Regions from separate parts of the Pseudomonas sp. DF5 genome, predicted to be linked through region 3. Evidence: predicted binding sites of a transcription regulator. Region 3 holds the regulator's gene; each other region holds the start of a gene.
What was found. Region 3 encodes sigma-54, which starts transcription at its own class of promoters, with help from an activator protein. Its sites were predicted from a motif close to ANTGGCATNNANNTTGCTNT; they were not measured.

Region 1: the regulator sigma-54 is predicted to act here: its motif matches at 1,314-1,333, upstream of AC30D7_RS13125 (pilin).
Region 2: the regulator sigma-54 is predicted to act here: its motif matches at 921-940, upstream of AC30D7_RS27470 (circularly permuted type 2 ATP-grasp protein).

The regions. Positions count from the first base shown of each region.
Region 1 is NZ_JBYVYM010000012.1:38,949-41,204, reverse strand. It holds gene pilB (type IV-A pilus assembly ATPase PilB) at 1-1,153, opposite strand, end outside; gene AC30D7_RS13125 (pilin) at 1,380-1,796, shown strand; gene AC30D7_RS13120 (BON domain-containing protein) at 2,118-2,256, shown strand, end outside.
Region 2 is NZ_JBYVYM010000042.1:15,852-18,107, reverse strand. It holds gene AC30D7_RS27480 (hypothetical protein) at 1-8, shown strand, start outside; gene AC30D7_RS27475 (ribonuclease E inhibitor RraB) at 224-565, shown strand; gene AC30D7_RS27470 (circularly permuted type 2 ATP-grasp protein) at 973-2,256, shown strand, end outside.
Region 3 is NZ_JBYVYM010000008.1:25,442-27,697, forward strand. It holds gene ptsN (PTS IIA-like nitrogen regulatory protein PtsN) at 1-214, opposite strand, end outside; gene hpf (ribosome hibernation-promoting factor, HPF/YfiA family) at 227-535, opposite strand; gene AC30D7_RS09500 (RNA polymerase factor sigma-54) at 610-2,103, opposite strand.

The sequences.
Region 1 (2,256 bases), on a different contig from region 3:
GAAACGAGCGCAGCGCCTGGGCGAAATCCATTCCCTGCCTGGGATTGACGTTGACCTGGTTGATGCCATCCATGTTGATCTCCACCGGGTCTTCGGCGGTGGAGATGTTGATGTCGACGGTGTTGAGGATGTTCAGCCCGGTATAGAGCGACACGGTCTTGCCCGAGCCGGTGGGCCCGGTCACCAGAATCATCCCTTGTGGCTGCTTGAGGGCGGCCATGTACAGGTCTTTCTGCTCGGGCTCGTAGCCGAGGGCATCGATGCCCATTTGCGCACTGGACGGATCGAGGATCCGGATCACCACTTTTTCGCCCCACAGGGTCGGCAGGGTGTTGACCCGGAAGTCGATGGACTTGCTCTTGGACAGGCGCATCTTGATTCGTCCGTCCTGGGGTTTGCGCCGCTCGGAGATGTCGAGACTGGCCATGACTTTGAGCCGGGAAGCAATGCGGTTGGCCAGCTGCGTCGGTGGCTTGGCGACCTCATGCAGGATGCCATCGGTGCGCATCCGCACGCGGTAGGTTTTTTCGTAGGGCTCGAAATGCAGGTCGGAAGACCCGCTCTTGATCGCATCGAGCAACATCTTGTGGACGAAGCGCACTACGGGCGCGTCATCGGTGTCCTGCCCTGGGATCGAATCCTGTTTCTGATCATCGACCGATTCGATGTCCAGCCCGTCGAGGTCGACATCAGCCATATCCTCCAGACCGGTGGAGTGGTGGTCGAAGAATTTTTCGATGGCGTCACTGAGTTTGTCTTCCTCCACCAGAATGGCTTCAGTGTTCAGCCCGGTGCTGAACTGGATGTCATTGATGGCTTGATGATTGCTCGGGTCGGAAATCCCCACGAACAGTTTGTTGCCACGCCGCCAGAGGGGCAGGGCGTGGTGCTGGCGGATCAGCTTCTCGCTGACCAGGCCGTGGGGCTGGGTGTCCTTGTCCAGGCAATTGAGGTCCAGCAGGGCCATGCCGAAATGTTCCGAAGCTACCTCGGCGACCTGCCAGCTTTTGAGCAGTTTGTTCTGTACCAGGTAGCTGACCAGCGAGACTCGATCGCGTTGGGCTTGCTGATAAGCCTGTTGCGCACTTTGATCAGTGATCAGATCGGCCAGCACCAATTGCTTGGCCAGACCGCTAAGGGCAATGTCATTCATTGGGATTCCGGACGCAGGCGGTTAATGACTTATAGCCTAGTCAAGCAGTGGAACCAAACCAGCCGAGGTGAGGTGACAAAAAGTGTCAGAAACTGCGGATCCTGGGAGCAGGAAAGGTCTTTTTCGTGATCCCGAGCCCAGTCTGCAGGGGCGCATACGACTTGGCATGACCTGTGCTGTACCCTGTACAGATCATGAGATTTCGACTCATGCATGGAGCCTGTCTATGAAAAATCAAAATGGTTTTACCCTGATCGAACTGCTGATCGTGGTGGCGATCATCGGGATTCTGGCGACGTTTGCGTTGCCGCAGTATTCGAAGTACCAATCACGGGCGAAGGTCACCGCTGCGCTTGCGGAAATCTCGGCACTGAAGGTGCCTTTCGAAGACATTATGAATCAGGGTACCGATCCTACCCTCGCTTTGATCGGCGGTACGGCGACTACAGGTAACTGCACGATTACGGCATCGGGTACCACCGCTACCGGTGTGGGCACTATTGCCTGCACGATCCTCAATGCTCCAGGGCCTGTGCTCAGCAAAACCATTACGCTTTCGCGTACCCTCGCCGGTGGCTGGACATGTGGCACCACGGTTGCGCCGGAGTACAGTCCAAAAGGCTGCACCGCCAGCGGCACCTGATTCACTTTGCCAGGCATACCCAGTGCTCCGCCTCTCACGAAGCGGGGCATTTTTTATGGGGCATTTTGGAGGGCGTCGGATAATCAGGAAAGCTCCGACAATTCATGGCTTTAGGCTTGCGCTAAAACCCGCAAGTTGCATGTCGATAATTTTGTACTCATGCATTTTGCATGATTTCGAAAATTGTCATTGTTATTAAGTTATTGATTTGTATGTATTTATTTTTTATCGAGCAGTTGGCATAGCGTTCGCACTGTCTCTGGTAACCCTGCTGACAAGACGACACGCAGCAGATTTTCCAGAAGAACAGGAGTTACTCGTATGAAGAAGTTCGCTATCGCTGCCGCTACTGCTACCGCGCTGACCCTGACGATGGCCAACGCTGCATTCGCCCAGACCAGCCAAACCACCCATGCTCCCATGACGCTGGCCGCCGGTGAAGTGACCAAAGCCAAGGAAG
Region 2 (2,256 bases), on a different contig from region 3:
CAATTTGATACATCTCCTGTCACATTCACCACCAGGCCTTGGCAGCGGCTCTGTGTTGAGGCTACTCTGCAACCGAGATCAGCGAATGACTCGCTAAGGTCTGGTCTTGTCAGCTACATGCTTGTTTCCCGGCGGCAACCTCTGTTGTCGTATCGCTTTCATCAATCGATTGAAAGTGCAGGGAATACGGAAAGTCTATCCATCAGTCTGAGGGGGACGTTTCATGAGCACAGCCTATCAAGAAGACATCAGCAGCAGCGTGCTGCGCCGCATGAAAGAAGGCGGTTTCGACTTTTCACGATTCCATCCCATCGAGTTCTACGCCATTTTCCCGGACGAGGAGCGGGCACGCAGGGCGGCGGGTCATTTTTGTGGTGAATCCTTGAATGCCCAGATCAGCGTGCGTGACGATGGCGCGTGGTCTCTGGAACTGAGCAAAGTGATGTACGCCACTTACGACGGGATCGGCGACTTTGAGCAGAACTTCGAGGCGGTGGTCGAGCCTCTGGGCGGCATCATCGAGGGATGGGGCGTCAAACAGGAGATACGAGGGCTACTCGCATAAGCTTATGAACAGCAACAATACTCAGCAACGGCTGACCTTCGGGTCGGCCGTTTTCGTTTGTGGGTTTGGAAAGTGTTTTTTGACCTTGCTTTTATTTCACAACATTTCAAACAGGCTAAAAAAAACCGCCTGATCAGGCGGCTAAAAGGGAAGTCCGGTCATTTTTCCAGCGAATGCACGGATTATCCGCATCTCCCTCCCGAGCAGTGAAATCAACTCTGACTATGCTGCTGATAGGCGACAGCATTGCTTCGCCATGAAGCGGGGGCGATCAGGGTGGGGCAATTACCGCACAGGATTGGTGCGGTGCGTGCGGCAGCATTATCCAACTGGTTGATATCAAAGCGTTTCTGCCGATGGCACGGGCCTTGCGAAGGCCTGGATGTCCGGGTGACAAGGAGTACGGCATGATCCGCACCTATTTTGACGAGATGTACGATGCCGGCGGCCAGGTCCGCCCGCATTATCGGGAGTTTGCCCGTTGGCTGGCCGAAACGCCTGACGAGCTTTTGGCACAACGGCGACGCGAGGCCGATCTGTTATTTCATCGCGCCGGGATTACCTTCACGCTCTATGGTGATGAGCAGGGGACAGAGCGCCTGATTCCCTTCGACACCATTCCCCGCAGCATCCCCGCCAGTGAATGGCGGGTCGTCGAACGCGGCTGCATTCAGCGGGTCAAGGCATTGAACATGTTCCTTGCCGACCTCTATCACGAGCAGCGCATCATCAAGGCCGGCATCATCCCGGCCGAGCAAGTGCTGGCCAACGAGCAATACCAGTTGGCGATGCAGGGGCTGGATCTGCACCGCGATATCTATTCGCACATTTCCGGCGTCGACCTGGTGCGCGATGGCGACGGCACGTACTACGTGCTTGAAGACAACCTGCGTACCCCCAGCGGCGTGAGCTACATGCTCGAAGACCGCAAAATGATGATGCGCCTGTTCCCCGAGTTGTTCGCGGCCCAGCGCATCGCTCCGATCGACCACTACCCGAATCTGTTGCTCGACACCCTGAAAAGCTCCAGCCCGATCGACAACCCGAGCGTGGTGGTGCTGACGCCGGGGCGTTTCAACAGTGCGTTTTTCGAGCATGCGTTCCTCGCTCGGGAAATGGGCGTTGAACTGGTGGAAGGCGCCGACCTGTTCGTGCGCGACGACAAGGTGTTCATGCGCACCACGGACGGGCCGAAAGCGGTCGACGTGATCTACCGTCGCCTCGATGATGCGTTCCTCGATCCACTGGCGTTCAACCCCGATTCGATGCTTGGCGTTCCAGGGCTGCTGTCGTCTTACCGCTCCGGCAATGTGGTGCTGGCGAATGCCATCGGCACCGGGGTCGCGGACGACAAGTCGGTGTATCCCTTCGTCACGGACATGATTCGTTTCTACCTCGATGAAGAGCCGATCCTGAAGAACGTGCCGACGTGGCAGTGTCGTAATCCTTCTGAATTGTCCCACGTGCTGGCCAACCTTCCGGAGCTGGTGGTCAAGGAAACCCAAGGCTCCGGTGGTTACGGAATGCTGGTGGGGCCGGCGGCGACGGCGGCGGAAATCGAGTCTTTCCGCGAGCGGATCAAAGCCAAGCCCCACGCGTACATCGCGCAACCGACGTTATCGTTGTCGACCTGTCCGACCTTTGTCGAAAACGGCATCGCTCCGCGCCACATCGACCTGCGTCCGTTCGTA
Region 3 (2,256 bases):
TGAGACGGCAGTGGGGGATGGCGATACCGTTGCCAAAACCGGTGGAACCGAGTTTTTCACGGGCGACCAGACTCTCGAAGACATCCTGCATGGCCAGATCCGGCACTTCGCGATGGATGAGGTTGGCAATTTGCTCGAGGGCTTTCTTTTTACTGCCGCCCGGCACGTTCACCAGGGAACGGCCGGGGGTCAGGATGCTTTCAAGTCGGATCATGGGTTGGGAGTGTCAACGACCGGTCGCGCCCTGGAGGAGGCTCTGGGTCTTTTCCTTATGCTTTTTGAGTTGTTTATCCAGCTTGTCGGTCAGTGCGTCGATCGCTGCGTACATATCGGTATGTTCCGCGTTAGCGACCACTTCATTGCCGGGAATATGCAGCGTGGCTTCGATTTTCTGCTTGAGCTTCTCGACCGTCATCGTGACCTGCACGTTGGTGATCTTGTCGAAATGCCTCTCTAATCGTTCGAGTTTTTCGCCGATGTAGGTGCGAAGAGGTTCGGTCACTTCCAGTTGGTGTCCACTGATGTTGACTTGCATACAGCTTCTCCTTCGTTGCCAGTGCATAAAGCGGTAGATCAGATGATCTACCACTGGAACGCTGTGGCGTGGCTCTACATCAACCGCTTACGTTCGCTCGAAGGCGCGATCCCGAGGGATTCGCGGTACTTGGCGACGGTGCGGCGAGCCACCTGAATGCCTTGTGCCTCCAGTAAACCAGCGATCTTGCTGTCACTCAACGGCTTTTTCTGATTTTCCGCGGCAACCAGTTTTTTGATGATCGCGCGGATCGCCGTGGACGAGCATTCACCGCCTTCGGAGGTGCTGACGTGGCTGGAAAAAAAGTATTTCAGTTCATAGATGCCCCGTGGGGTATGCATGAATTTTTGCGTGGTTACCCGTGAAATCGTCGATTCGTGCATGCCCACCGCTTCGGCGATGTCATGCAGCACCAACGGCTTCATGGCCTCGTCGCCGTACTCCAGGAAGCCGCGTTGATGCTCGACGATCTGGGTGGCGACTTTCATCAGGGTTTCGTTGCGGCTTTGCAGGCTCTTGATGAACCAGCGAGCCTCCTGCAACTGATTACGCATGAAGGTGTTATCGGCGCTGGTATCGGCGCGGCGTACGAAGCCGGCGTATTGGGCGTTGACTCGCAGGCGTGGCACCGACTCCTGGTTCAATTCCACCAGCCAGCGCTCGTTGTCCTTGCGCACGATCACGTCGGGAACGACGTATTCGGCTTCGGTAGACTCGATTTGCGAACCTGGGCGCGGGTTGAGGCTCTGGACCAGTTCGATCACCTGGCGCAGTTCATCTTCCTTGAGCTTCATGCGGCGCATCAGCTGGCTGTAGTCGCGGCTGCCGAGCAGGTCGATGTAATCGGTGACCAGGCGTTTCGCCTCGGCCAGCCAAGGGGTCTTGGCGGGCAGTTGGCGCAGTTGCAGCAGCAGGCATTCACCAAGATTGCGGGCGCCGATGCCGGCAGGTTCGAATTGCTGAATGCGGTGCAGGACGGCTTCGATTTCGTCCAGTTCGATATCCAGTTCCGGATCGAAGGCATCGAGGATTTCCTCGAGGGTTTCGTCCAGATAGCCCTGATTATTGATGCAATCGATCAGGGTCACGGCGATCAGGCGATCGGTGTCGGACATCGGCGCCAGGTTCAGTTGCCAGAGCAAATGGCTTTGCAGGCTTTCGCCGGCCGATGTACGGGTGGTGAAGTCCCACTCGTCGTCATCGTTGCTCGGCAGGCTGCTGGCACTGGTCTGGTAGACGTCTTCCCAGGCGGTATCGACAGGCAGTTCGTTGGGAATGCGCTCGTTCCAGTCGCCTTCCTCAAGGTTATCCACTGTCGGGGCGGTTTCCTGGTAGGAGGGCTCCTGAATGTCGGCGTTGGGTTTTTGTTCGGTGTTGTCGGCCAAGGGGTCGGCGTTATCGAAGTCGTCGCCTTCTTCCTGGCGTTCGAGCATCGGATTGGACTCCAGGGCCTCCTGGATTTCCTGTTGCAGGTCCAGGGTCGACAATTGGAGCAGGCGGATGGCCTGTTGCAGCTGCGGTGTCATCGTCAGCTGCTGGCCCATTCTCAAGACTAGCGATGGTTTCATGGCAGGGGCTTAACACCTTATTCGCCGGCGCACATGCGCCATCCACTACAGGGCGCCGAAGCGCCAAACATAAGCAAATTATATGCCTGAAACTGAAGTGTTTGCCTAGAGCGCTGTAACAATAAAAACCTGTTGATTTTTTATTGAAATGAG